3 regions of the Isoptericola sp. NPDC056605 genome follow, and region 1 is predicted to be linked to each of the others. Evidence: riboswitches for the same ligand, from Rfam matches in the RefSeq annotation. Region 1 holds a riboswitch; each other region holds the start of a gene.

Region 1 (7,116 bases):
GTGGCTCGACCGGGTGCTGGTGCAGGGCTACGCATACGGCGTGCGCGACGCGGCGACCGGGCGCACCCGGCGGTACGGCGACGGCGGACTGGCGGGCCGGCGCGCGCTGGCCGTGGTGACGGTCGGCGCGGGCACGGGGCTCGGGCCGCGCGGGCTGCACGGCGACCTGGCCGAGACGCTGTTCCCCCTGCTGCACGGCACCTTCTGGTACACCGGCATGCAGGTGGCGGAGCCCGTGCTGGTGCTGGGCGCGAACCGCCTCGACGACGCGGGCTACGCCGCCGTCTCGGCCGGCCTGCGCGAGCGGCTGCTCGCCCTGCCCGACGGCCCGGTGCTGGCGTACCGGAGCCAGGACGGCGGGGACTACGACGAGCGCGGCGAGCTCCACGACGCGCTGGAGCCCGGCCGCCGCGGGCTGGGCGTGCACCTGCGCGCGTGAGGCACGGACGTCACGGCCGCCGGCGCCGGGGCGGCACGAGGTTCGCGAGCGACGAGTACCGCGGCACCCAGCGCGCGAGCGCGGCCGCGGACGCGCCGCCCAGCGTGGCGGTGGCCCACACCCCGGCCGCGAGCGAGCCCAGGGCGGCCCCGGCCGACAGGATCAGCGGCCCGAGCGCGTCGCCCGTGTCCTGGAAGAGCCGCCACACGCTGAGGAACGTGGGCCGCACCGCGGCGGGTGCGACGTCGGCGCCCAGCGTCATGACGATGCCCGAGCCCATGCCGTTGCCCACGCCGAGCAGGGCGGCGACCACGGCGAGCGCGCCGGCGGTGTGCGCGAACGGCAGCACCGCCAGCCCCACCGCCATCGTGAGCATCGACGGGACGGCCACCCACAGCCGGCCGAACCGGTCCATCACCTTGCCCGCCGGGTAGAACAGCAGCATGTCCAGGGCGCCCGAGACGCCGAAGACGAGCGACGTCACCTCGGCGTCGAGGCCCAGGTGCTCGCCCCACAGCGGGATGACTGTCTGCCGCGCGCCGCGCACGGCGCTCACCAGCAGGATGGCGACGCCGAGGGTCGCGAACAGCTGCCTGTGCTCGCGCGCGACCGCCGCGATGGACACCCGCGGACCGCCGGCGGGGCGCGGCAGCGCGGCGTCGGCCCGCGGCTCCGGCCGCACCAGGGCGATGACCAGCACCGCGACCAGCGCGGAGCCCGTGCCCAGCCAGAACGCGCCGTGCAGCGACGTCGCCGCGATCATCGCGGCCCCCGCGAACGGCCCCAGGAACAGGCCGATGCGGTGCACCCCCGCGAGGGTCGACATCACGCGCGCCCGCCGCAGCGGCGGCGTGATCTCGGTGAGGTACGCCTGCCGGGCGAGGTTGAACACGGCGTTCGCCGCGCCGAGCGCGAGCACCCCCGCGGCCAGTCCCCACAGCGCCGACGACAGCGCGATCGTCGTGAACGCCACGACGGCGACGCTGCCGGCGACCAGCATCGCCACCCGGTCCCCGAGGCGCTGCGAGAGCGCCCCGGCGGGCAGGTCGAACGCGATCTTGCCGAGCGGCAGCAGCGCGGCCACGAGGCCGGCGACCGTGAGGGTGGCGCCACGGCCCGTGGCGGTGACCGCCACGACCGGCAGCAGCGCACCGATGCCGATCTCCAGCACCAGGGTCGGGAGGAACGCCCCGAGGACGACGCTACGGAACGGGAAGAGCGGCGGGGACGGCACGCACCATTCCTATCGCACCGGCCCCGTGGGGAGCCGGTCCGTTCACGGACGTCTCATGCGGCCCGCCGGGTCGTGAGGAGCAGCGCGGGCAGGTGGAGCTCGTCGCCCGCGGGGCGCGCGGTGATCTCGGCGTCCGAGACCACGGTCGCCGACCAGGAGGGCCCCTCGAACGCGGCGCGCAGCCGGTCGTCGGTCGTGCCCCAGCCGAGCCCGGCGGCCACGGACATCGCGAGGACGGCGACGAGCGCGTCGGACGGGCAGATCGCCTCCAGCCCTGCCACGTAGGCGGCGCGACCGGCATCGTCCAGGGTGTGCAGCAGCCCTGAGTCGAGGACGGTCCGGGGCCGCACGGCCAGGCGGTCGAGCCGCCGGGCGTCCGCGACCTCGAAGCGCACCTCGCCGGGCGGGTCGACGATCGACTCCGCGGCCCGCTCCCGCGCGCGGGAGATCGCGTGCGCCGCGGCGTCCACGCCCACCACCCGGTGGCCCGCCCGGGCGACCGCGAGCGCCAGCACGCCCGTGCCGCAGCCGACGTCGAGCACCGGGTCGGCGAGCACCGACCGGCGCACGAGCGCCAGGAGCGCGGGCTGCGGGCGCCCGATCTCCCACGGCGGCGGGACGTCCGCGGCGTAGAGGGCGTCGAAGTCGTGCACCTGGCGGGCCATGCGAGCACCTCCCGACACCCATCCTGCGCCCGACGGGCCCCGCTCGACGGCTACCGCCAGGCCAGGACGGCGAACGGCAGCGCCGCGACGACGGCGCCGGCGGCGAGCACGACGCCGTCCGTACGGGTCCACGGCGCAGGCTCCGCCCAGGTCCGGCGGTGGGCGCCCGCGAAGCCCCGGGTGTCCATCGCGACGGACATGGCCGCCGCGTCGCGCAGGGTGGCGGCCAGCACGGCGAACGTCACCGACGCCGCGTGGCGCGCTCGCGAGAGCGGGCCCCGCCCGGGCCCGACGCCGCGCGACCGACGCGCCCGCGACGCCTGCTCCCACACGGCGCCGAGCCGCTCGAACCGCTGCAGCGCCGCGGCCACCCCGACGACGAAACGGGCCGGCAGGCGCAGCCGCTGGCCGAGCTGGTCGGCCAGCCCGCTCAGGTCGACCAGCGGGGCGAGGGCCACGCCGGGCAGGGCGAGCACCGCGATGCGGGCCCCCGCGACGGCGGCCACCACCGGGTCGTGGCCACCGAGCAGCCACGTCGACCACGCCACCGACGCGACCGCGACGACCACCGCGAGGTAACGGGCCGGAGAGCCGGCGCCGCGCGGCAGGAGCAGCAGCCCGAGAGCCAGCGACCCGCCCAGCGCGACGGCGGCGCTCGCGACGTCCCGGACGCCCAGGGAGGCGACCAGCCCGAGCAGCCCGAGGGCCACGAGCACGAGGGCGTTCACGCGCCCCAGCGCGCCGGTCACGCCGCCACCGTCGCTCGCTCGCTCGTCGCGCCGCCGAGCCGCACCTGGTGCCCCGCGAGGGCGACGAGGTGCGCGTCGTGGGTGCTCGCCGCGACGGTGGCGCCGTGCCGGGCCGCGGCGCCGGCCCACCCGGCCACCGCCGCCCAGGTCCCCCTGTCCTGGCCGACGGTCGGCTCGTCGAGCAGCACGAGCCCCGGCCGGTGCGCCAGCGCCGCCGCCAGGGCGAGCCGCCGCTGCTCGCCGCCGGACAGCCGGAACGGATGCGCGTCGGCGAGGTGGTCGAGGCGCAGCAGCGCGAGCACGGCGTCCACGTCCACCCGGACGCCGAGGCGCCGGCCGGTGAGCTCCACCTCGTCCCGCACGCGCAGCGCGAGCAGGCCGTGCTCCGGGTGCTGCGGCACCCACCCGCAGGACCGCGCGAGCTCCTCCGAGCGGGCCGTCCGCCCCGGGACGCCCCGCACCTCGCCGGCCGTCGGCCGCAGGTGCCCCGCAAGAGTGGCGACGAGCGTGGACTTCCCCGCCCCCGAGGGCCCCGTGACGGACGTGAGGCGGCCCGCGGGCAGCCGCGCGGCCACGCCGTCGAGGGCACGCGTCGTGGTGCGACCGCGCAGGCCGCGGGTCACCAGGTCGACGCGGAGGCCGGCGACGACGACGTCCGGCCCGGGCACGTCCGGCGCCACCAGCGCCGCGGGCACGGACAGCGGGGACGGCGCCGCCACGCCGGGCAGCCAGACGCCGGCGCGCGTCAGGTCGTCCCGCAGGGCGGACGGGACGTCGCGCAGCGCGGCGGGCGCGACGTCGTGCGTGACCCGGCCGCCCGGTCCGAGCACCACGACGCGGTCCAGGTGCTCGAGCCACGGCCCGACGTGGTGGTCGACCACGACGAGGGACGTGTCCGAGCCCTCCAGCGCGCCGACGACGGCGGCGCGCACCTCGGCCGCCGCGGCGGGGTCGAGCATCGCGGTCGGCTCGTCCAGGAGCAGCAGGCCCGGCGCGCTCGCCAGCGCCCCGGCGAGCGCGAGCCGCTGCAGCTCGCCGCCCGAGAGGGCCGACGTCGGCCGGTCGGGCGGGTGGCGCAGCCCGACCCGGTCGAGAGCCTCCCCGGCCCGGCGCCAGATCTCGTCCCGCGGCAGGCCGGCGTTCTCGGGGCCGAAGGCGACGTCCCGGCCGATCCGGGCCGCGACGACCGCGGAGCCCGGGTCCTGCGGGACGAGCCCCACCCCGCCGTCCACGTGGACGGTCCCGGACAGCTCGCCGGGCAGCGGGTCGCCCAGCACGCCCGCCAGGGCGTGCAGCACGGTCGACTTGCCCGCCCCGCTGGGACCGACCAGCCCCAGGCGCTCCCCCGCGCCGACGATGAGGTCGAGGCCCTCGATCGTCGGGGCCCGGCGCCCGGTGGGCCGCCAGCACAGCCCTCGCACGCGAACCCGGACGTCGTCGTGCGCCACGCCGTCAGGCCGGCGCGCGGTCGACGGCACGGTCGACGGCACGGTCGGCGAGGTCGCGACCCGGGCCGAACGCGTCGAGCACGCCGGCCCGCGCGAGGGCGCGCACGAGCGCCGCGCCCCCGAGGCCGGCGAGCAGCGCGCCGGACAGCGCGAAGAGGCCCAGGTACGCCAGCCGGAAGCCCCACTCCCAGTCCGGGTAGTACGCGAACCACTCGTACACGGCGCCGCACGCGCCCGCCGTCGCGCCCGCCAGGGCCGCCACCGCGGCGCCGAAACGCCGGTAGAGGAACAGGGCGAGGACAAGCTCGGCGCCGAACCCCTGGACGACGCCGGAGACGATCGCCGAGAAGCCCCAGCCGGCGCCGAGCAGGGCCTCGACGCTCGCGGCGACGACCTCGGTGAGCAGCGCCGCGCCCGGACGGCGGACGATGAGGCCACCCAGCACGCCGCCGAGCAGCCAGCCGCCGCCGAGCAGGCCGGTGGCCGGCGGGAAGGCGACCGCCAGCCCGGCGGAGAGCAGGTGGTAGAGCTGGGTCCAGCCCCAGAAGACGACACCGACGGCCACGCCGAGCATGGCCACGGTGACGAGGTCGACGGTGCGGTACCGCAGGGACGCGCTGCGCGCGAAAGTGGGCGCGGACATTCCAGGTAACTCCCTTCGCCGGTGCTAACCGGAGCAGGTTCCAAGGGTCTGCGGCTGTGCCCGCACTCTCAGCGCCCCTTCGACGGCGCTCCCCTGTCATGGGTGTCTTCAGATGTGACTTCAGGTGTGACCTCACGGCGGCCGACGACGCGACCGCAGGTCCGACCCTAGGCGACGACGGCGTCGGCGCAAGGGCGTCCCGCACCGTGAAACCCCTGGTCACGCAAGAAGGCCCGGAACCGTGGGGTTCCGGGCCTTCTCGTCGGGGTGGAGCTGAGGGGACTCGAACCCCTGACCCCCTGCATGCCATGCAGGTGCGCTACCAGCTGCGCCACAGCCCCGAGAACCGACTCTCGCGGCCGACGGGCGACCGGGCGATTCGTCTGATTCGGTGCGTTCCTCCGGGCTTGCGCCCCTCGGGAACGTCGATATCTTAGGCAGACTTCGGGCCAGGTTCCAAATTCCAGTCCGGCCCCGCCTGCCAGCGGTCCAGGGGGTACCCCGCGCCCACGTTGTGCGCCACGAGGCGCCAGGCGGGCACAGCACCCTCGCCCGCACGGTGCAGGTGCGACCAGTGCACGTTGTGCATCCCCGACAGCCCGCGCCACGTGGTCGGGTCGAGCCCGAGCAGCGCCGTCACCGCCAGCGAGATGGCGGCGCCGTGCGACACGACGACGAGCGTCGCGTCGTCGTCCAGGTCCCCGGCATGCTCGGCCAGGGCCTCGGCCATGCGCTCCGCGACCGCCGCCTTCGTCTCGGCCCCCGCGCCCACGGGCTCCGCGCCCAGGCGCCAGGCGGCGTACTCCTCGGGCCAGCGCTCCTGCAGCTCCGCGCCCGTGAGGCCCTCCCAGGCACCGAAGCCGCGCTCGCGCAGGCGCTCGTCGGTGACCAGGGGCTGCCCGCCGAGCGCGTCCGCGTACGCGGTCGCCGTCTCGACGGCGCGCCCCAGGTCGGACGACACGATGCGCGTCGCGCGGTGCGACGACGCCAGCGCGGAGCCGCCCTCCGCCGCCTGCCAGCGCCCGACCTCGTCGAGCGGGATGTCGATCTGCCCCTGCAGCCGCAGGGACGCGTTGTAGGCGGTGCGGGCGTGCCGCAGCAGGACGACGGTGCCGGCCGTCACCGCTCGTCGCCCGCGAGACGGATCGCCCCGTCGCCCCCGCCGTCGCCGTACTCGGCGGCGGCCGCCGCGCCGTCACCGCCGCGCGCGTCCTCCGGCAGCTCCACCGCCGGGCAGTCCTTCCACAGTCGCTCGAGCGCGTAGTACACGCGGTCCTCGGCGTGCTGCACGTGGACGACGACCTCCCCGAAGTCCAGCAGCACCCACCGCGCCTGCGCCTTGCCCTCCCGACGGATCGGCTTGGAGCCGGCGAGGAACATCGCCTCCTCGACGGCGTCCACGATCGCCGAGACCTGGCGCTCGTTCGTGCCGGAGGCGATGAGGAACACGTCGGTGAGCACCAGCTGGTCGCTCACGTCCAGCGCGATGATCTCCTGCGCCTTGCGGTCCGACGCGGCCCGGGCGGCGACGACCGCCAGCTCGACGGCGCGGGGGCTAGCGGTCATGCAGCGGCTCCGGGGTGCTCGTACGTGAGGGAGACGCCGGCCGCGGGCGCGGCGGCGTCGGTATCGGTCTGGAAGTTGCTGTCGTCGGGCGCCTGGAGCAGCAGCTTCCAGACCAGGAGCCCCAGCACGAACGCGACGACCACGAGGACGATGTAGTGCAGCCAGGTGTACGACGCCTCGGGCTCGTCCCAGTCCTCGTCGTCGTCCTCGTCGTCCAGCGGCGCGGCCGACCGCGCGCGGACGGGCTGCTCCGACGCGACCAGCGCGTCGAACGGGGACGCGGCGGGTCGCTCCGGCGCGGCCGGCGGCTGTGCGGGGCCCGCAGCGGGGCGGGACGGCGGCACGGACGCGGGCCGCTCGGTGGTCGGGCTC
Region 2 (7,116 bases), on a different contig from region 1:
ATCGGCTGGAAGAACCGCTTCACGTACAGCAGGGCCGCCACCAGCACGCCGACGTCCAGCCCACCGGAGTAGACCCGCCAGCCGCCGATCGCGAGCGCGACCGCGACGGCCACGTTCCCGATGAGCACGAGCCCCGGCTGGTAGCGGCCGTTGAGCCCCATGGTGTTGAGGTTCGCGTCGCGGTACTGCTCGCTGAGCCGGCCGTACTCCGCCTCGGTGGTCGACTCCCGGCGGAACGCGTGCACGGCCCGCATGCCGGTCATCGTCTCGACGAACTTCACGATGAGCCGCGCGGACGTGGTGCGCTGCTCGCGGTAGAACACCTGCGAGTGCTTCTGGAACCACCGCGTGAGCAGCCAGGCCGGCACGAGCGCCGCCGCGAGCACGAGGCCCGAGCGCCAGTCGAGCAGGAACAGGCTCAGCCCGGTGAATACCATGAGCATGAGCGACGAGACGACACCCGTCAGCCCGCCGTCGAGCAGCTCGCGCAGCGCCTCGAGGTCGGACGTCTGACGGCTGATGATGCGGCCCGACGTGTACGACTCGTGGAACTCCAGGCTCAGCAGCTGCGTGTGCCGGAAGACGCGGCGGCGCAGGTCCAGGAGCACGCCCTGGGCGATGCGCGCGGCCTGGCGGACGTAGGCGCCGGCGCACAGGCCGCCCACGACCGCGGCGACCAGGTAGGCCGCGCCGACCAGCACGAGGGTGCCGGCGTCGCCGTCCCTGAGGTCGGGCACGGCGGAGTCGATGGCGAGGGACACGAGCCAGGGGCCCGCCACCTGGCCGAGGGTCGAGACCACGACGAGGAGGCCGGCGAGGGCGAGGGCGCCGCGACGCGGCCGGAGCAGCTCGCCCAGCAGCCGCAGCGACCGGGACCTGACGTCGCGGGATGCCTGGGCGTCGAGCTGGGTGGCGTCGTCCGCCGTCGCGTCGGTGGGCCGGCGGTGGTCGTCCGGGTCCGGCCCGGACGTCGCGGGCCGGGACGGTTCCGGAGTGCTGGGGCGGCTCACCGCTGGACCTCCTCGTTCTGGGCCTGCTCGGGTTCCTCCTGGTCGGAGTGCTCGGCGCACTCCTCCCAGTCCTGCTCCAGGCTGGAGATGACGTGCCGGTAGTGCGCGTCGGTGGCGAGCAGGTCGCGGTGGGTGCCCACGGCCGTGATCCGGCCGTCCTGGAGCACGGCGACCCGGTCGGCGAGCGCCACCGTGGACGGCCGGTGCGCGATGACGAGGCTCGTCGTGCCGTGCAGGACGTCGCGCAGGCGCGTGGTGACGGCCTCCTCGGTGGCGACGTCGAGCGCGGACAGCGGGTCGTCGAGCACGAGCACGGCGGGTCGTGCCGCGATGGCACGGGCGAGCGCGAGGCGCTGCCGCTGCCCGCCGGACAGGGACAGGCCCTCCTCCCCGATCCGGGTCTCGACGCCCTGCGGCAGGTCGGCGACGAAGCCCGCCTGCGCCACCTCGAGCGCCTCGTGCAGGCGCCGCTCACGCTCCTCCTCCGGCACGGCGTCGGGGCCGGCCTCGGGGACGCCGAGCAGCACGTTGTCGCGGACCGACGCGGAGAACAGCGTGGGGTCCTCGAACGCGACCGCGACCGCACGACGCACGTCGTGCCGCCGCATGCGCCGCACGTCGACGCCGTCGAGCAGCACCTGGCCGGCGGTGACGTCGACGATGCGCGGCACCACCATCGCGAGGGTGGACTTGCCCGAGCCCGTGAGGCCGACGAGCGCCGTCGTGGTGCCGACGGGGAGCTCGAGGTCGACGTGCTCGAGGACCGGGCGCGACGCGTCCTCGTACCGGAAGGAGACGTCGCGGAGCTCGACGTGGCCGCGCGCCGGACCGACCTCCACCGGGTCGGCGGGGTCGGCCAACGGGTTCGGGGTCTCCATGACCTCGAAGAAGCGGTCGACGGCCGTGCGGGCGTTGAGCGTCATCGACAGGGTCATGCCGAGGTCGACCACGGGGCCGTTGATCACGGCGGTCGTCAGGAAGAAGGCCACGAGGCTGCCGACGGTGATCTGCCCCTGGGCGGCGAGCACCGTGCCGAGCACGAGGCAGACGGCCAGCGTGACCTCGGGGATGAGCTGCAGCGACGTGGTGACGGTGGCCTGGTTGCCCGCCTTGCGGATCTCCGTGCGGCGCAGCTCCTCCGCCTGGTCGGTGAACGAGTCGAGGGCGTCGCGCCCGCGACCGAACGCCTTGAGCACACGGATGCCGTGCACGGACTCCTCGACGGTGGTGGCGAGGTCGCCCGACTGGTCCTGGGACAGGCGCGCGATGACGCGGTACCGCCTCGAGAAGCGGAACGCGATGACCGTCACCGGGATCGCGCCCGCAAGGTAGACGAGGCCGAGCCAGCCGGCGGTGGCCAGCAGGATGCCCACCCCGACGACGATCGTCACGATGCTGACGACGAGCTGCAGGAGGCCGAAGACCAGCCAGCGTCGCAGCAGGCCGAGGTCGCCCATGATCCGGCTCAGCAGCTGGCCGCCGGGCCACCGGTCGTGGAACGCGACGGGCAGGTCCTGCAGGTGGCGGAACAGTGCCATCCGCAGCTCGGCCTCGACCCGCGTGCCGGGGTACATCACGAGGTTGCGGCGCAGCAGGACGAGCCCGGCCTCCGCGACGCCCAGGACGAGCACGAGGAGGACGGGCACCACGAGGGCCCCGAGGTCGTGGGCGGCGGCACCCTCGGCGAGCGGGCCCTCGACCAGGGTCTGCAGCACGCGCGGGATCGCCAGCGCGGCGAGGCTCGCACCGATCGCGGAGAAGAGCCCGCCGACCATGCGCGGCACCGCCGGCCGGACGTACGGGTAGAGCCGGCGCACCGACGCGAACGTGGAGAGCTCGGAGCCCGCGGGGGCGACGGCGGGCCCGGCGGCGGCGGCGCCCGTGCGGCCGGGCGGCCCCGCGGCGCGGCCCGGCGGGGTGCCGGTCGCGACGGGACGGCGGGGAGCGGAGGAGGCGGTGCTCCTCCTGGGACTTTCGGAGGGATCGGCGCGGCGGGCGCCTCGGCTGCGGCTGCGCGAAGTGCGCTTCGTGTCGGGCATCACACCTATTCTGTCACTCGCCTCCGACACACTTGCCCCGGTCACGCGGTGCGCCCCGAGCTCGGGACACCGCTTACCGCCGCGGGATCCCGCCGTCGCGCACGACGGCGGGACCCGGACGGGCCGCGGTGGACCGGGGGTCAGCCCACCACGACGCGCCCGACCGTGGGCTCGACCGTGGGTGCCCCGGTCTGGTCGAAGAACGCCAGCTCGTGCTCGCACGCCGCGTGGAACGTCGCCGCCATCCGGTCCCGGGTGACCGGGTCGGCCGCCGCGGCGGCGCGGCGCAGGATCGCGACGGCCTCGCGCGTCGCGTCCGCGAACGCGTCGTCCGCGTACGTGCCCAGCCACGCCCCGTACGGGTGACCCGGGTGGTCGCGGGCGGCCAGCCGCTCCCCCACGTCCTGGTAGATCCAGTAGCAGGGCAGGACGGCGGCGACGAGGGTCGCGTAGTCGTCGCCGGCCACGCGCAGGTGGTCGAGGTACGCGGCCGTCGTGGGGCTGGCGGGCACGTCCTGCGGCTCCCCGCCCAGCCAGCGGGTGTGCAGGTCGAGCTCGGTCACCAGGGCGCCGTGCGCGCCGCCGGCCCAGAACGCCTGCTCGGCCCGCGTGGGAGCCAGCTCGCTCGCCCGCGCGAGGCAGCGCGCGTAGTCGCGCAGGTAGAGCGCGTCCTGCTCCAGGTACGTGCGGAAGTGGTCGGCGTCGAGCGTCCCGTCGCCCAGCGACCGGACGAACGCCAGGTCGTCGATCGCGGCGCGCACGCCCGCGGCGTCGTCCCACCAGCGGGCGACGACGTCCTCCGCCCCGTCCTGACCTGATGCCCCGCCCGCACCGGACGCACCGGACGGCGCGAGCGGCTCCGCGCCGCCGGCGCGCAGCCCCACCAGGTGGTCGACCGGCCCGTTCCCGCCGCCGACGCGCAGGGCCTCCCCGGCCCGGATCGCCGCGGTCAGCCAGGCCTTCGTGCCGCGCAGCGCCTCGGCCCAGTCCCCCGTGCGCGCGTACCGCGCGGCCAGGCCGCTGGACAACGAGCAGCCGGTGCCGTGGGTGGAGGTGCTGGTCAGGCGCGGCCCGGGGAGCTCCGCCAGCACGCCCTGCGGCCCGACGAGCGCGTCCGGGGCCCCCGCCCCCGTCGCGCCCGTCCCCGAGGCGCCCAGGTGGCCGCCCTTCGCCACCACCAGGACCCCGTGCCGGGAGGCCAGGCGTCGCGCCTGCTCGAGCGCGGCGGGCCAGTCCGCGGCCGACGGTTCCTGCGCGAGGACCGCGAGCTCGGGCAGGTTCGGCGTCACGACGTCCACCCGGGACAGCAGGTGCCGCACGGCGTCCTCGGCCGCCGGGTCGAGCAGGCGGTCCCCGCTCGTGGCGACCATCACCGGGTCCAGGACGACGGCGGGTCGCGCGCCCGTCGCGCCGGGCGGCAGGGCGTCGAGCCAGGCGGCCACGGCGTGGGCCACGGGGGCCGAGGCGAGCATCCCGATCTTCACGGCGTCGACGGCCACGTCGTCGGTGACGGCGTCGAGCTGCGCGGCCAGGAACGCGGCGGGCGGCACGTGCACGTCGCGCACCCCCCGCGTGTTCTGCACGGTCAGGGCCGTGACGGCCGCCATCCCGTAGCCGCCCGCGGCCGCGATCGACTTGAGGTCCGCCTGGATCCCGGCGCCCCCGGACGGGTCGGACCCGGCGACGGCCAGGACGCGGGGGCGACTGCCCCTCGTCGGCGCCGGGGCCGCGGGAGCAGGGGCGGTGGAGCCGGCGCTGCCGGCGGAGCTGTCTTCAGGTGCGCGCGCACTCATGTCGACATCCCTTCGCTAGTACGAGCTAGATCAGGTTCGACGGGTGTGTTCTCAGCGCCCGCCGGCCGGGTCGCGACGTCGTCGTGACGATGTCGCGGCGATGACCGGTCGGGACGCACCCCGTGTCGTGCCGCCCACCGTAGCCCAGGCCTGCGCGGGCGGCGGGCGGCGTCCCGCGGCGCGTGTCGGCGTCACGCCGCGCCTCGCCAGGCCCTCGCGCCGCAGGCCCGCGGCCTGTTCGCGGCGCGGTAGGGTGCGGGGGTGCCCGTGGTCGTCCGTCGTGCGCGCGAGCTCCTCGTCGCCGGCACGACGCTCAGCATCGCGGCCGCCGCCCACCTCCTGGCCGGCGGCGCGCTCCCCGGGGCACCCCTCGCCTGGCTCGTCGTCGTGGCGCTCACGGCGCCGCTCGCGGTGTGGACCGCCCGCCGCCGGCTGACGCTCCCCCGCCTGCTCCCCGCGATGGTCGCGCTCCAGCTCGTGCAGCACACGACCCTGTCCGTGCTCGGCGCGGCGGGCACGGACGCCTCGCCGTTGGCCTCGACCCTGCTCACGACCCTGCCCTCGACGCCGGGGGCCGCGCCGGACGGGCACGCCCTGCACGCGCTGGGCCCGGGCTCCCTCGGGCCCGCGACCGGCGGCGGGCTGCACCTGCACCACGCGGACGACCCCGGGACGACGTCCTGGATGCTCGCCGCGCACGCTGCCGCGGTGCTGCTCACCGCCCTGCTGCTCGCGGCGGGCGACCGAGCGGCCGTCAACGTCGCGGGCCAGCTGCGGCTCGTCGCGGTCCTCGTGCTGGGCCCGGCGGCGCCGCCCGTCGTCCGCGAGCCCGCCGTCGTCGTCGGGCGCACCTGGCACCCCCTCCGGGCCCGCGCCGTCCGGCGCACCCCGCCACGAGGCCCCCCGCTGCTCCCGGGCGCCCTCGTGCGCGCCGCCTGACCCTGCCCTGGTCCGTCGTCGGACGGGGGCGGGTCCCTCGTCGTCCGACGACCCCTGACCACCCCTGAGCACCAGGAGCAGCACACCCATGTCCAGGACCATCCCTGCCCTCACCCCTGCCCTCCGCGCGCGCCGCCTCGCCGGCGCCGCCGCCCTCACCGTGCCGGCCCTCGTCCTCGGCGCGGCCGCCGCCTCCGCGCACGTGACCGTGACCCCCGACGCGGCCGAGGCCGGGTCGTACGCCACCCTCACCTTCAAGGTCCCGAACGAGTCCGCCGAGGCCTCGACCACCGCCGTGAAGGTCGACCTCCCCACCGACACCCCGTTCACCAGCGTGTCCGTGGAGCCCGTGCCGGGCTGGACGGCGAAGGTCACCCAGGCGCCCCTGCCCGAGCCCGTCGAGGTGCACGGCACCACCGTGACCGAGGCGCCGGCGAGCATCGAGTGGACCGCCGACGACGCCGACGCCGGCATCGCTCCGGGCGAGTTCCTCCGGTTCACCGTGTCCGCCGGTGCTGTCCCGGACGGCGTCGAGGAGATCGCCCTGCCCGCCACGCAGACGTACTCCGACGGCGAGGTCGTCGCCTGGGACCAGGAGGCGACCGGCGACGCGGAGCCCGACCTCCCGGCACCCGTCCTGCAGGTCCTCCCGGCGGCCGAGGACGGCGGCCACGGCACGGCGTCGGCAGCCGGCGCCACGGACTCGGCCGCGGACGCCGGCACAGACGCGGGCACGGACGCGGCGGCCGACGACGACGCCTCCGGCACCCTCCCGCTGGCGCTCGGCGCGGCGGGCCTCGGTCTCGGGCTGGTCGGCGCCGTCACGGGCGTCGCCGCCCTGGCGCGGACCCGCGCCACCGGCACCGGCACCGGCACCGGCACCGGCACCGGCACCGGCACCGAGCAGCGATGAGCGCGCGACGCGCCCTCGCCGCAGCCGGGTCGCTCGCCCTCGCCCTCGGCCTCGGGGCCGCGGGGGTCGTCGGCGCGGCGCCCGCGAGCGCCCACAACGTCGTCGTCGGCACGTCGCCGGCCTCGGGGTCCGAGGTGACGGAACCGCCCGGGTCCGTCGACGTGACGTTCGACGACGTCGTCCTCGATCTGTCCGCGGAGGGCTCCAGCACGGTCGTCACCGTGACGGACGCCGACGGCACCGACTACGCGACCGGGTGCCCGACGATGCAGGACCGCACCGTGTCGGTGCCCGTCGCCCTCGGCGAGGGCGGCGAGTACACGGTGGACTGGCGGATCGTGTCGGCCGACGGGCATCCGACCAGCGGCGCGTTCTCCTTCACCTACGACCCGCCCGCCGGGGCCGAGGCCGCCACCCCGGCG
Region 3 (7,116 bases), on a different contig from region 1:
CTTCGCGAGCACGTCGCGCTGGCGCCACCCCTGCCAGGCCAGGAGCCGGGCGGGGGACGTCAGGGGAGGGTTGCCCACGTCGGGCAGGGGGAGGGGTCGCACGAGGATCCAGCCTACGAACGGCCGCCGACACGGGGCCACGGATTAACCACGGAGTCCTCGGGTCCGACCGGCCCGGGTCCGCGCCTACGATGCTGGGGTGAGCACGCCGCAGCAGACCCCCGCCCCGCAGCCCTCGTCGTCGCCCGCCGGCGGCGCCAGCCAGGCCCAGGCCGAGGCCGCCATCCGCAAGGCTCGCGGAGCCCTCAAGCGCTACCGGTTCATGGCGATCCTCACCGGTGTGATGCTGCTGATCCTGTGCGTCGAGATGTTCTTCAAGTACGTGGTGCCGGTCGAGCTCGTCGTCGACTACATGGGCTGGGTGCCGTTCGCGCACGGCTGGATCTACGTGGTCTACCTCGTCACGGTGCTCGACCTGTGGTCGAAGATGCGCTGGGGCTTCGGGCGACTCGCCACGATGGTGTTCGCGGGCGTCGTGCCGGTGATGTCGTTCATCCTCGAGAAGCGCGTGCACGCCGACGCCGACGCGAAGCTCGGTGCGCTCGAGGAGCGGTACGCGGCATGACGTCGCTCGCCCCGTCTCCGTCGTTGGCACCCCTGGTCGCGCCCGGCCCGGAGCTGGACGCCGCGCACCTCGCCCGGTACGCCCGGCACCTGCCGCTGCCGGGCGTCGGCCCGGAGGGGCAGCGCCGGCTGGCCGCCGCGCGGGTGCTCGTCGTCGGGGCGGGCGGCCTGGGCAGCCCGGCCCTCCAGTACCTCGCGGCCGCCGGGGTGGGCACCCTCGGCGTCGTGGACGACGACGTCGTGGACGTCTCCAACCTGCAGCGCCAGGTGGTGCACGGCACGGCCGACGTCGGCCGGCCCAAGGTGGAGTCGGCGCGCGACCGGATCGCCGACCTCGCGCCCGACGTCGAGGTGGTGGCCCACCCCGTGCGGCTCACCCCCGAGAACGTGCTCGAGATCGTCGGCGGGTACGACGTCGTGCTCGACGGCGCGGACAACTTCCCGACCCGCTACCTCGTGTCCGACGCGGCCGAGATCCTCGGTGTGCCCGTCGTGTGGGGCGCCATCCACCAGTTCGACGGCCAGGTCGCCGTCTTCTGGGGCGCGCCGGTGCTGGCCGACGGCACCGGTGAGGAGACCAGGACGCGCGGCGTCACCTACCGCGACGTCTTCCCCGTGCCCCCGCCGCCCGGCACCGTGCCCGACTGCGCCACCGGCGGCGTGCTCGGCGCGCTGTGCGGCACGGTCGGGTCGGTCATGGCCACCGAGGCGGTCAAGCTGATCACCGGTGCGGGCACCACGCTGCTCGGCCGCATCGCCGTCTACGACGCCCTCGAGCTCTCGTGGCGCCAGCTCGCCGTCCGCCCGGACCCGACCCGCGAGCCCGTCGCGGAGCTGCTCGCCGACGACGCCGCGTACGCCGCGTTCTGCGGCCTGCCCGCACCCGTGGGCGGGTCCGCCGACGCCGCGGGCTCCGGACTCGGCCCCGCCAGCATGAGCGCCGTCGACGCCGCCGCGCTCCTCGCGGGCGGCTCGCCCGTCGCGCTCGTCGACGTCCGCGAGGGCTGGGAGGTCCAGGCGCTCCCCGTCGCGGGCGCGACCGTGTCGCCGAGCGGCGCGTTCCTGGGCGGGGGAGACGCCGCCGCGTCCGCGGTCGCGGCGCTGCCCACCGACCGCCCGGTGCTCCTGGTCTGCGCCGCGGGCGCCCGCTCCGCCCGCGTGGCCGACGTCGCGCGCGCCGCCGGCGTCGATGCCCGCTCCGTCGAGGGCGGCGCCCCCGCGCTGCTCCTCGCCGTCTGACGCGAGGGAGCACGGGTCGTGCCGAGGTAGTCCGAGACTCCGCGAGGTAGTGGACCGGACCACTACCTCGGCACGGATCGGACTACCTCGGCACGGATCGGACTACCTCGGCAGGTTTCGGACTACCTCGGCAGCGTGGAGCACCGCGTCAGAGGGCGAGGTCGAGTCGACCGTCCGGGGAGGAGCTGGCCAGCGCGCCCTCACGGCGCGGGATGCGGCCGGCGCCGGCGGCGAGGCACCCGGACTCGACGGCGAGGCGCATGGCGTGCGCCATGCGGACCGGGTCGGCGGCGCGCGTGACGGCGGTCGCGAGGAGCACGCCGTCGCAGCCGAGCTCCATCGCGAGGGCGGCGTCGGACGCGGTGCCCACCCCGGCGTCGAGGATGACGGGCACGCGCGCGGCGGACGCGATCGCCTCGATGTTGCGGGGGTTGAGCACGCCCAGGCCCGTGCCGATGGGGGCGCCGAGCGGCATGACGGCCGCGCACCCGACGTCCTCGAGACGCCGCGCGAGGATCGGGTCGTCGTTCGTGTACGGCAGCACGACGAACCCGTCGCGCACCAGCCGGTCGGCGGCCTCGACGAGGCCGAGCGGGTCGGGGAGCAGGGTGACGTCGTCCGCGATCACCTCGAGCTTGACCCAGTCGGTGCCGCAGGCCTCGCGGGCGAGCTGCGCCGTGAGCACGGCCTCGGCGACCGAGAAGCAGCCGGCCGTGTTCGGCAGGGCGCGGATGCCCAGCCGCTCCAGCAGGCCCCAGATGCCGCCGTCCTCGGCGCCCGCGCCTCCCGGCCGTACCGCGACGCGGCGCATCGCCACGGTCGTGAGCCCGGTGCCCGACGCGACCAGCGCGTCCTCCAGCGTCATGAGGTTCGACGCCCCGCCCGTGCCCATGACGAGGCGCGAGCCGACCTCCGTGCCGGCGACCACGAGCGGATCGACGAGCGGGTGCGCGAGCGGGCGGGACGTGGTCTCGGCGTGCGTGCTGGTCATGCTTCCTCCGTGCTTCGTGGTCAGCCGCCCTGGACGGCGGTGACGATCTCGACCCGGTCGCCTGGCGCGATCCGGGTGCCGGCCCACAGGCCGCGGGGGACGACGGCGTCGTTCACGGCGACGGCGATGCCCTGCACCGAGCCGTCGGCGACGAACGCGGGGACGAGGGTCGCGACGACGGCCTCGACGCCGTCGCCGTGCGGTCCGTCGAGCGGGTAGGTCTCGCCGTTCACGACGGCGGTTGCGGAGGTGGACGGCGTGCTCACGGGAGGGCTCCTTCGGGGGTTGCGGGCGCGAAGCGTCGCGGGTCGGCGGCGGTGAGGGTGTCGAGCGCGTCGTCGGGCGGCGGTGTGCCGGTCAGCGCGGCGAGCACCGCGTCGGCGGTGAGTGGCGCGAGCAGCACCCCGTTGCGTCCGTGCCCGACGGCGGCCAGCAGTCCGGGCACGGCGGTGGCGCCGACCAGCGGCAGGTTGTCGGGGGTGGCCGGGCGGGCGCGCGGCGTGACGTCGACCAGCGCGGCCTCGTCGATCCCGGGCACGAGGGCGCGGGCGTCGCGCAGCAGCGCGAACACGCCGCCCGCCTCGGCGCGGCGGTCGTCCGGCCGCTCCTCGCTGGTGGCGCCGACGACGATCTCCCGGTGCCCGGGCCCGCTGCCCGGGCCGGCGCCGGTGCCCGGGCCCCGCGGCACGAGGTACACCGGCCGGCCCTGCACCGTGCCGCGCACCACGTGCTCGAGGGCGAGCCCCGGCCCGGCGTCCAGGCGCAGCGTCACGCCCTTGACGGGCCGCACCGGCACGCGCACCTCCGGCACGCCGTCGAGCAGCCCCGCGGGAGGGACAGCGCCGGCCGCGAGGACCACGGCCCCGGCGGCGTGCCGCACCCCGGCGGCGTCGTGCGCCGCGACCACCCGGCCCGCGGCGTCCCGCTCCAGGCGCACGGCGGCGCGGCGGACGACCGTGCCGCCCGGCGCGCGGGTCAGCGCCTCGAGGAGTGCCGCGTGCGTGCCCCGCGGGTCGACGGCCAGGTCGCCCTCGACGCGGGCCGCCCCGGCGAGCCGCGGCCCGAGGTACGGCTCGCGGCGCCGGGCGTCGGCCACGGAGACCTCCGCGGACGCGAGGCTCCACTCCCGGTGCAGCGCCAGCACGCGACGCAGGAGGGCGAGGTCGTCGGCGTCGTACGCGACGGCGAGCGACCCGGCACGCAGCAGCGGGACGTCGCGACCGGTCGCGGCGGCGAGGTCGGCGGCGAACGCGGGCCAGCGGGCGGCCGACGCGAGGTTGAGGCGCGCGAGGTCCCGCTCGCCGAAGTCCGCCTCGCCGACGGCCGCGAGCATCCCCGCGGCCGCGCGGGTGGCGCCGTCGCCGGGCGACGGGTCGAGCACCGTGACGGCGAGGCCGGCGTCCGCGGCCCGCCAGGCCACCGCGAGACCGACGATCCCGCCGCCGACGACGACGACGTCGGAGGGGGTGGCGGACGGGCCGGTGGACGTGGGCATGTGCGCTCCCTTCGCTGGCATGACCCAGATCAGGTTCGACGGTCGGCTCCTACGCCCTCTCAGCCCCGAGCGGGGCTCCCGTGCGCGGCCACTGTAACCCGGGCCGTGGTTACCCTGGCCGGCGTGACCACGACCCGCGCCCGGCTCGCCGACGCCCGCCTGTACCTGTGCACCGACGCCCGCGAGGACCGGGGCGACCTCGAGGACTTCCTGCACGCGGCGCTCGCGGGCGGCGTGGACGTCGTGCAGCTGCGGGACAAGACGCTCGACGTCGCGCGCGAGCTCGAGCTGCAGGCCGTGGTGGCCCGCGTCGCCGCGGAGCACGGCGCGCTCTGGGCGGTGAACGACCGGGCCGACGTCGCCGGGCTGACCGGCGCTCCCGTCGTGCACATGGGGCAGCGCGACCTGCCCGTGCCGGCGGTCCGGTCGCTGCTCGGCCCGGGCCCGGTGCTGGGTCGCTCCACCCACTCCGCCGCGCAGGCGGCCGAGGCCGAGGCCGACCCGGACGTCGACTACTTCTGCGTCGGCCCGCTGTGGGCCACGCCCACCAAGCCCGGCCGTGCGGCCGTGGGTCTCGGCCTGTTGCGCGAGGTCGCCGCGACTCGCCCGACGACACCGTGGTTCGCCATCGGCGGCGTCGACGCCGAGCGGCTGGACGCCGTGCTCGACGCCGGTGCGTCGCGCGTCGTCGTCGTGCGCGCGATCACGCAGGCGCCCGACCCCGGGCGCGCCGCGCGCGAGCTGCGGGAGCGGTTGGCCTGACCGCCGACGGCCGGCGCGCCGCCGCGGTGTCGAGGTGACCTACCCCACCGCGTGACCCGTGGGACGGGCCCGGGAGCGGTACCGTCCGGCGGCTACGATGGCTCGGTGACGTCTCCCGCCACCGACACCCCCACCACCGCCGACCTGGCGCCCACGCCGCGACCGGTCCTCGTCGTCGACTTCGGCGCGCAGTACGCGCAGCTCATCGCGCGCCGCGTGCGCGAGGCCCGCGTCTACTCCGAGATCGTGCCCCACACGTTCACCACCGAGCAGATGCTCGCCAAGAACCCGGCGGCGATCATCCTCTCGGGCGGGCCGTCGTCGGTGTACGCCACGGGCGCCCCGTTCGTGGACCCGGCGCTGTTCGAGGCCGGCGTGCCGGTGCTCGGCATCTGCTACGGCTTCCAGGCGATGGCGCAGGCGCTGGGCGGCACCGTCGCGCAGACGGGGCAGAGGGAGTACGGCGGCACCGAGGTCGAGGTGTGCGAGGCGGGCGTGCTGCTGGCGGGCTCCCCCGACCACCAGACCACCTGGATGAGCCACGGCGACTCCGTGCACGCCGCGCCGGAGGGCTTCCAGGTGCTCGCGACGTCGTCCGGCTCGCCGGTCGCCGCGTTCGAGGACACCGGCCGTCGCCTGTACGGCGTGCAGTGGCACCCCGAGGTGAAGCACTCGGCGCACGGCCAGGCCGTGCTGGAGAAGTTCCTCTACGAGGGCGCGGGGCTCGCGCCCGACTGGACGCCGGGCAACGTCATCGCCGACCAGGTCGCCGCGATCCGCGCGCAGATCGGCGACGCCCGCGTCATCTGCGCCCTGTCCGGCGGCGTGGACTCCGCCGTCGCCGCCGCGCTGGTGCAGCGCGCCGTCGGCGACCAGCTCACCTGCGTGCACGTGGACCACGGCCTGCTGCGCGAGGGCGAGGTCGAGCAGATCGAGCGCGACTTCGTCGCCTCCACGGGCGTGAACCTCATCATCCGCGACGAGAAGGAGCGGTTCCTGACCGCCCTCGCCGGCGTGAGCGACCCGGAGACGAAGCGCAAGATCATCGGCCGCGAGTTCATCCGCGTCTTCGAGGACGCCCAGCGCGACATCGTCGCCGAGGCGGGCGCCCACGGCGAGGAGGTCAAGTTCCTCGTGCAGGGGACGCTGTACCCGGACGTCGTCGAGTCCGGCGGCGGCGAGGGCGCGGCCAACATCAAGAGCCACCACAACGTGGGCGGCCTGCCCGACGACCTGCAGTTCGAGCTGGTCGAGCCGCTGCGCACCCTGTTCAAGGACGAGGTCCGCGCGGTGGGCCGCGAGCTCGGCGTGCCCGAGGAGATCGTCTCCCGCCAGCCGTTCCCCGGCCCGGGCCTCGGCATCCGCATCGTCGGCGAGGTCACGGCCGAGCGCCTCGAGACGCTGCGCAAGGCGGACGCCATCGCGCGCGCCGAGCTCACCAGGGCGGGCCTGGACGACGAGATCTGGCAGTGCCCCGTCGTGCTGCTGGCCGACGTCCGTTCCGTCGGCGTGCAGGGCGACGGCCGCACCTACGGCCACCCGATCGTGCTGCGGCCCGTGTCCTCCGAGGACGCCATGACCGCCGACTGGACGCGCCTGCCCTACGACGTGCTGTCCGTCATCTCCACTCGCATCACCAACGAGGTGAGCGAGGTCAACCGCGTGGTGCTCGACGTGACGAGCAAGCCGCCGGGCACCATCGAGTGGGAGTGAGGGTGGACGGCGTGGCCGGCGGGAGCCGGGACGTCGTTCGCTCGAATGATTCGCTCGTGCCTCGCTCGGCTCTCGCGAACGACGTCCCGGCTCCCGCCGGCCACGCTGCCAGGTGGGCTGTCAGGAGATCCTGAACGAGTTGGCCTTGTCGTTGAAGCCGCTGAGCAGGGCCGACTTGTCGATCCAGCCGGTGCTGGCGCCGGTCTTGCCGTTGCCGTTGTAGAGCTTCACGTCGCAGCTGTTGTAGGTCTTGACGGAGCTGATCCGGTTGGACAGCGCGGTGCCGAGGTTG

Evidence for each region. A riboswitch is a leader RNA that binds a small molecule or an ion and turns the genes downstream of it on or off. The one in region 1 is predicted to bind thiamine pyrophosphate.
Region 2: it holds a riboswitch for thiamine pyrophosphate, as region 1 does, so the genes downstream of both, ACFQ8Y_RS11265 (bifunctional hydroxymethylpyrimidine kinase/phosphomethylpyrimidine kinase) here and ACFQ8Y_RS11725 (ECF transporter S component) in region 1, are expected to answer to the same signal.
Region 3: it holds a riboswitch for thiamine pyrophosphate, as region 1 does, so the genes downstream of both, thiO (glycine oxidase ThiO) here and ACFQ8Y_RS11725 (ECF transporter S component) in region 1, are expected to answer to the same signal.

The regions. Positions count from the first base shown of each region.
Region 1 is NZ_JBHTVT010000010.1:198-7,313, reverse strand. It holds gene ACFQ8Y_RS11750 (NAD(P)H-dependent oxidoreductase) at 1-439, shown strand, start outside; gene ACFQ8Y_RS11745 (MFS transporter) at 450-1,673, opposite strand; gene ACFQ8Y_RS11740 (class I SAM-dependent methyltransferase) at 1,727-2,338, opposite strand; gene ACFQ8Y_RS11735 (energy-coupling factor transporter transmembrane component T) at 2,389-3,087, opposite strand; gene ACFQ8Y_RS11730 (ATP-binding cassette domain-containing protein) at 3,084-4,535, opposite strand; gene ACFQ8Y_RS11725 (ECF transporter S component) at 4,540-5,178, opposite strand; TPP riboswitch at 5,172-5,283, opposite strand; tRNA gene ACFQ8Y_RS11720 (tRNA-Ala) at 5,447-5,519, opposite strand; gene ACFQ8Y_RS11715 (histidine phosphatase family protein) at 5,612-6,301, opposite strand; gene rsfS (ribosome silencing factor) at 6,298-6,744, opposite strand; partial or broken gene ACFQ8Y_RS11705 (hypothetical protein) at 6,741-7,116, opposite strand, start outside.
Region 2 is NZ_JBHTVT010000009.1:76,782-83,897, forward strand. It holds gene ACFQ8Y_RS11255 (ABC transporter ATP-binding protein) at 1-1,010, opposite strand, end outside; gene ACFQ8Y_RS11260 (ABC transporter ATP-binding protein) at 1,007-2,785, opposite strand; gene ACFQ8Y_RS11265 (bifunctional hydroxymethylpyrimidine kinase/phosphomethylpyrimidine kinase) at 3,190-4,842, opposite strand; TPP riboswitch at 4,833-4,975, opposite strand; gene ACFQ8Y_RS11270 (hypothetical protein) at 5,104-5,781, shown strand; gene ACFQ8Y_RS11275 (YcnI family protein) at 5,870-6,694, shown strand; gene ACFQ8Y_RS11280 (copper resistance protein CopC) at 6,691-7,116, shown strand, end outside.
Region 3 is NZ_JBHTVT010000024.1:2,605-9,720, reverse strand. It holds gene ACFQ8Y_RS19310 (ABC transporter ATP-binding protein) at 1-102, opposite strand, end outside; gene ACFQ8Y_RS19305 (DUF3817 domain-containing protein) at 200-625, shown strand; gene ACFQ8Y_RS19300 (ThiF family adenylyltransferase) at 622-1,863, shown strand; gene ACFQ8Y_RS19295 (thiazole synthase) at 2,012-2,854, opposite strand; gene thiS (sulfur carrier protein ThiS) at 2,875-3,120, opposite strand; gene thiO (glycine oxidase ThiO) at 3,117-4,349, opposite strand; TPP riboswitch at 4,339-4,441, opposite strand; gene thiE (thiamine phosphate synthase) at 4,473-5,111, shown strand; gene guaA (glutamine-hydrolyzing GMP synthase) at 5,217-6,824, shown strand; gene ACFQ8Y_RS19270 (hypothetical protein) at 6,945-7,116, opposite strand, start outside.